DNA from 2 places in the Acidovorax sp. GW835-FHT14G06 genome. Region 1 is predicted to be linked to the other one. Evidence: predicted binding sites of a transcription regulator. Region 1 holds the regulator's gene; the other holds the start of a gene.
What was found. Region 1 encodes NrdR, which represses ribonucleotide reductase genes. Its sites were predicted from a motif close to CACNANATNTNGTG; they were not measured.

Region 1 (3,406 bases):
CACTGGGAAGCGTGCCGCAGGGGTCCAGCCCCATGCGTTCAGCCGTTCGCCTGGGCAGCCCTTGTTTCAAGGGACACAAGTTCATAGGACTGCCAATCATGTACGACCGCAAAATTCTTGTCGAACAAACCGACCCCGAGCTGTTTGCTGCCATCCAGGCCGAGAACGCGCGCCAAGAGCACCACATCGAGCTGATCGCCAGCGAGAACTACGCCTCCCCCGCCGTGATGTGGGCCCAGGGCACCCAGCTGACCAACAAATACGCCGAAGGCTATCCAGGCAAGCGCTACTACGGTGGCTGCGAGCATGTGGACGTAGCCGAACAACTGGCCATTGACCGCGTCAAGCAGCTGTTCGGCGCAGAAGCCGCCAACGTGCAGCCCCACTGCGGTGCGTCGGCTAACGAGGCCGTGTTCCTGGCCTTCTTGAAGCCCGGCGACACCATCATGGGCATGAGCCTGGCCGAAGGCGGCCACCTGACTCACGGCATGCCCCTGAACATGTCCGGCAAGTGGTTCAACGTGGTTTCCTATGGTCTGGATGCGAACGAAGCCATCGACTATGAAGCGATGGAAAAGAAGGCCCACGAGACCAAGCCCAAGCTCATCATCGCCGGTGCCTCGGCTTACAGCCTGCACATCGACTTTGCACGTTTTGCCAAGGTGGCCAAGGACGTGGGCGCGATCTTCATGGTGGACATGGCCCACTACGCTGGCCTGATCGCCGCTGGCGTGTACCCCAACCCCGTGCCCCACGCTGACGTGGTCACATCGACCACGCACAAGAGCCTGCGCGGCCCCCGTGGCGGCATCATCCTGATGAAGGCCCAGCACGAAAAGGCCATCAACAGCGCCATCTTCCCCGGCCTGCAAGGTGGCCCGCTGATGCACGTGATCGCCGCCAAGGCAGTGGCTTTCAAGGAAGCGCTGCAGCCAGAGTTCAAGACTTACCAGGAACAAGTCGCCAAGAACGCCAAGGTAGTGGCCGAGACGCTGACCGCACGCGGCCTGCGCATCGTGAGCGGCGGCACGCAAAGCCACGTCATGCTGGTGGACCTGCGCGCCAAGGGCATTACCGGCAAGGAAGCCGAGGCCGTGCTCGGTGCCGCCCACATGACCATCAACAAGAACGCGATCCCCAACGACCCTGAAAAGCCGATGGTGACCAGCGGCGTGCGCATTGGCACCCCCGCCATGACCACGCGTGGCTTCAAGGAAGAAGAAGCCCGCATCACGGCGAATCTGATTGCCGACGTGCTGGACAACCCGCGCGACGAGGCCAACATCGCTGCCGTGCGCGCCAAGGTCAATGCGTTGACCGCTCGCTTCCCTGTCTACGGCTAAATCCCCAGCCAAGAGCCATGAAGTGCCCCTTCTGCAGCCACCTCGAAACGCAAGTCGTTGAAACGCGGGTGTCTGAGGATGGGGTCTTCATCCGCCGCCGCCGCCAGTGCGGTGCGTGTGACAAGCGCTTCACCACGTACGAGCGGCCGGAGGTAAGCTTTCCGGCCATCGTCAAGAAGGACGGGCGCCGCATTGAATACGACCGGGGCAAGCTGCTGGCTTCGTTCAATCTGGCATTGCGCAAGCGCCCTGTCAGCACCGACCAGATCGACAGCGCCATCGAGCGCATCGAAGAAAAACTGCTCAACCTGGGGCAGCGCGAAGTAATCTCCAGCCGCATTGGCGAGCTGGTCATGCGCGAGCTCAAGAAGCTCGACAAGGTGGCCTATATCCGCTTTGCCAGTGTGTACCGCAGCTTTGAAGACATCGACGACTTCCGCGCCATGGTGGATGAGGTGCGCAAGTAGCAGTGTGCTCCCCGGAGTGGCCGTCGCGCTGATGCCCTCTGCGTGTCCTCCTACCCCCCTGCTACCTTGTCTGCGCGATGCAGCGCGAGGGGCCACTGGCACGGATTGCACGTTGCAACGTTCGGCTATGGCCCCTGCGCATGTCGCGCATGCTACTTCGCAGAAGCTATTAATTTGATAGCTACTGCAGCATGATGGACTAGCGCTTCAGGCGGTTTTTACGTCAAAACTACCGCACAGCACTCAGGCAAGGTCCGCGCAAGTGCCCGACAATGCGCGCGGTGAAAACTCGCCATTTCCTGCAGCTGGTGCTGCTGTCTGCCCTGTGGGGCGCTTCCTTTCTGTTCATCCGCGTTGCCAGTCCGGTTCTGGGCCCCAATGTCATGGCCGCGCTGCGGATTGGCCTGGCCACTCTCACACTGATCGGCATCATGCGGTGGGCGGGCGAGCCCTGGCCCTGGCGCCACTGGCGTGAGCTGCTGGGGCTTGGCACGCTGACGGTGGCAGTACCCTTTCTGCTGTACGCCTGGGCGGCCCTGCACCTGCCTGCGGGCTACAGCTCGCTACTCAACACCATGGCCGTGCCGTTTGGCGTGATTGCCGCCGCCTGGATGAAGGAGGACACGCTGAGCACGCGCAAATGGGCGGGCTGCCTTTGCGGCTTTGCAGGGGTCGCGCTGATCGTGCAGCTGGGGCCTGTGGCGCCCACCTCATCGGTGCTGCTCGCGGCGGGCGCGTGCGTGGCAGCCGCGGCCTGTTATGGCCTGTCTCTCACCTGGATGAAACGGGCGACAAAGCGCATGTCGCCGCTGTCGATTGCCGCAGGCATCCACGCTGCAGCCCTGTTGCTGCTGCTACCGGGGGCGGCATGGACCTTGCCCGCCGCGCGTTTTACTCCAGAGGCACTGGCCGCCGTGGCCGTGATGGGCATCGTGACCTCAGGGCTGGCGTACTGGCTTAACCTGCGGGTCCTCAAACATGTCTCGCCCGTGGCCGCCATGAGTTCCGCCTTCATGATCCCGCTGTTTGGTGTGGCCTGGGGGCATGTGTTTCTGGGCGAGGCCCTGGGGCCGGGCATGCTCTGGGGTGGCACCTTGGTGCTGGTGGCGACCGGGCTGGTCACAGGTTTCAACCCCCTGCGATGGCTGGGTGCTTTGCGCCGCACCGAAGGCTGACCCACTGCCCCACTGACTGACCGAGCGACCCAGCGCCGGAGACGGGCTTCAGCGCGCGACGGTCGCGACGCGGGTGATACGGTTGGTGGTTGGCGGCATCACTGGGCTTTGCAGGCGGAAATAGGACTCCAGCGCGTCCAGATCCAGCTCCCCCACGCGCCGGTCCTGGCCTTGCGTCAACACTGTGAAGTTGTCGCCGCCGCTGTCCAGAAAGCTGCTCATCACCACACGCACCGACTGCGTGTCTGTCACTGGCGCGCCATTCAGCACCATGTGGCTGATGCGCGCCCCGGCAGGCTGGCTCAGGTCGTAGCGGTAACTGAACCCACTGGATACCGACAGCACCCGGGGTCTCTGCACAGTGTTGCCGGCGCTGGCGAACTGCTGCTCCAGCACCGCGCGGATCTGCGCTCCCGTGAAG
Region 2 (3,406 bases), on a different contig from region 1:
CATCACGCGGCGCATGAACAGGTCGGGGATCCAGTTGGCCGTGTTCATGTCGTGCGTGCGGCGGCGGTCATCGCCGGTGTTCTTGCGCAGCTCCAGGAACTCTTCAATGTCCAGGTGCCAGGTTTCCAGGTAGGTGCAGACGGCGCCCTTGCGTTTGCCGCCCTGGTTCACGGCCACGGCTGTGTCGTTGACCACCTTGAGGAAGGGAACCACGCCTTGTGATTCGCCATTGGTGCCCTTGATGTGCGAGCCCAGTGCGCGCACGCGGGTCCAGTCGTTGCCCAGGCCACCGGCAAACTTGGACAGCAAGGCGTTTTCCTTGATGGACTCGTAGATGCCATCGAGGTCGTCAGGCACCGTGGTCAGGTAGCAGCTTGACAGTTGGGAGCGCAGCGTACCGCTGTTGAACAGAGTGGGGGTGGACGACATGAAGTCGAACGACGAGAGCACTTCATAGAACTCGATGGCGCGGGCTTCGCGGTCGGTTTCATTGAGCGCCAGGCCCATGGCCACACGCATGAAGAATGCTTGCGGCAGCTCGATGCGGGTTTTCTTGACGTGCAGAAAGTAGCGGTCGTACAGGGTCTGCAGGCCGAGGTAGTCAAATTTCAGGTCGCGGTCTGCCTTGAGCGCGGCGCCCAGACGTTGCAGGTCGTACTGCATCAGGCGCTCATCCAGCAGGTCGTTGTCCACGCCCTTCTTGATGAATTGTGGGAAGTACTCGATGTACGCCTGGCCCATCGCATCCTGCGTCACCTCGCGGCCCAGCACCTCGCGCACGATGGTGTGCAGCAACAGGCGGGCGGTGGCGTAGGTGTAGTCGGGATCCTTCTCGATGAGAGTACGGGCTGCCAGGATGGAGGCCTTGTAAACCTCATCCATGGGCACGCCGTCGTACAGGTTGCGCATGGTCTCGGCCACGATGGGGTCGGCCTTCACGTCGGCGCCTAGGTTCACGCACGCCGACTCGATCAGGGCCTGCAGGCGCTTCGGGTCCAGCGCAACACGCTCGCCCCCATCGATCACCTGCAGCAGCGGGATGGACACAGCGGGGGTTTGCTGTTCGGCTTGGCGGGCACGTTCTTGCGTGCGGCGCTCGCGGTACAGCACGTAGGCGCGGGCAATTTCGTGGTGACCGCCACGCATCAGGCCGAGCTCCACCTGGTCTTGCACGTCTTCAATGTGGAAGGTGCCTCCGCCAGGGCGCGAGCGCATCAGGGCGCGCGTGACGTTATGAGTCAGCGTGTCCACCACCTCGCGCACGCTGGCCGATGCCGCGCCTTGCGTACCGTGGACTGCCAGGAAGGCCTTCATCATGGCCACCGCGATCTTTTGCGGTTCGAAAGGCACTACGGCTCCGTTGCGGCGAATGATCTGGTAGTGCGCAAACGTGTTGGAGGCCGTGGCCGCAGGCGCTGCCTGGGATGCGGGGGCATCGGTAGTAACGGCATGGGCAGTGGAAGGCGTGTTCAAAGCAGCTTGCATGGGGTCCTCTTCTGTGGGCTGTCTGGGGTGGGCGTACGGCCTGGTGTGCCGCCGCAGCGTGTGTGTGATGCGCCGGACTTTAGTCTGGCGCACACTATATATGGTGTGTCGAGGCGGTTCAAGACACTACCGGTAGTGTACCGCCGGAATGAGCCCCCAAAACGGAAACAGTATGTTCCCAGCCCCGGTACGCCAGCTATCGGTGTCTGCGGCCAGCCCTTGTGGATGCGACGCATGGGATGCCAAACCGCGCAGCGGCGGACCTTGGCGGCGGATTTCCTGCGCCAGACCGCGCGGCACTTGCTTGGGTAAACATGTGCAAACGCACAAAGAAAAATTTGTATTGATGCGCCCGTGCGACAGTGAAGGCGCCGCGTCAGCTGGGCTGCGACGGTCCCGTTTGTGTGCTCTGCGGGAGTCGCTGCGCAGGCCAGTCCAATGCCCTTTGCAGCCGTGGCCAGTCAAAGCCCGGGCCCGGGTCCAGTTTGCGCCCTGGGGCAATGTGTTCATGCCCCGCGATGTGCTTAATGGGGTAGCGAAGCGCAATGTCCTGGCAGACTCTGGCCAGGGCTTCGTACTGTGCGGGCTCGAAGTGCAGGCCCTCCAGTCCTTCCAGTTCAATGCCGATGGAATCGTCGTTGCACTGGCTCCTCCCACGGTAGAACGATTGCCCGGCATGCCAGGCGCGCAGGTCACAATCCACAAACTGCCACAGCACCCCGGTGCGCTCGATGAAAAAATGCGCGGACACCTGCAATCCGCGGATGCCCTGGTAGTAGGGGTGCGCATCCCAGTCCAGGGTGTTGGTGAACAACTGTTGCACGGCACCGCCACCGTATTCGCCCGGTGGCAGGCTGATGGAATGCACCACGATCAGATCGACCTGCGAGGCATGCACCGGGCGCTGCCCGTGATTCGGAGATGCCAGCCGCTGGGCCGCCCGGTGCCAGCCGCCCTCCCAGGGCGTCGGGTTTTCTGCTGGTGCGCTGTCAGCCCAGGTCGTCATGCGGGTCCTGGTCATTGGGCACGGCGATGTTCAGACGGGCGATGCGGTAGCGAATCTGGCGCAGGCTGATGCCGAGGCGTGCAGCGGTAGCCGTGCGGTTGAACCCGGATTCTTTCAGCGCGCGGATCAGTATCTCCCGCTCCTGCTGGTCCAGCCAGGCCTGCAGGTCGCTGGGCAGTGGCACCGTGCATCCGTTGGCCAGGGGCTGAGGGCCCTGGCTATCGGCGGAGGTCGAAGCATGGGGTCCGGCAGAGAAGGGCGCGGATACCGCCGATCCCTCTGGCGCAAGCGCAAACGCAGGCGCGGGCGACGCTGGGCGTGCCATCTGTGCATCTACTGCTCCGCTTGGTGTGTCCACCTGCAGCTCGTCCCCATCGCTCAATGCCACTGCGCGGTGCAGCAGGTTTTCCAGCTCGCGGACGTTGCCGGTCAGTGGGTGGGCGGCGATGGCGTTCAGGGCCCGGTCGGTGAGTTGGGGCACTGGCATGCCCGACTCGTTGGCAATGCGGGTGAGCAGCGCAGCGCACAGTGCTGGCAGGTCCTCGCGGCGCTCGCGCAGCGGCGGGATGACGATCTCGATCACATTGAGCCGGTAGTACAGGTCCTGGCGGAACCGGCCTGCCTGCACGTCGGCCGCCAGGTCACGGTGGGTGGCACTCACGATGCGCACGTCCACGGTCTCTTCCTGGGTGGAGCCCAGCGGCCGCACGCTGCGCTCCTGGATGGCGCGCAGCAACTTCGATTGCATGGCCAGCGGCAGGTCGCCGATTTCGTCAAGGAACAGCGTGCCTCCGCGTGCGGCCTGGAAGTAGCCGTCACGGTCTTGCGATGCGCCGGTGTAGGAGCCCTTGCGGGCACCAAAAAATTCGGCTTCCAGCAAGTTCTCGGGGATGGCCCCACAGTTCACCGCGACCA

Region 2: a site for NrdR is predicted at 1,578-1,591, ahead of AC1Q64_RS20125 (ribonucleoside-diphosphate reductase subunit alpha). Genes of this name have one in related genera too.

Annotation. Positions count from the first base shown of each region.
Region 1 is NZ_JBXAGA010000001.1:511,990-515,395, forward strand. Features, by position in the region: ZMP/ZTP riboswitch at 1-63, shown strand, start outside; gene glyA (serine hydroxymethyltransferase) at 99-1,343, shown strand; gene nrdR (transcriptional regulator NrdR) at 1,361-1,810, shown strand; gene AC1Q64_RS02255 (DMT family transporter) at 2,083-2,985, shown strand; gene AC1Q64_RS02260 (bifunctional metallophosphatase/5'-nucleotidase) at 3,034-3,406, opposite strand, start outside.
Region 2 is NZ_JBXAGA010000012.1:88,414-91,819, forward strand. Features, by position in the region: gene AC1Q64_RS20125 (ribonucleoside-diphosphate reductase subunit alpha) at 1-1,485, opposite strand, end outside; gene ampD (1,6-anhydro-N-acetylmuramyl-L-alanine amidase AmpD) at 1,862-2,491, opposite strand; gene AC1Q64_RS20135 (sigma-54-dependent transcriptional regulator) at 2,475-3,406, opposite strand, start outside.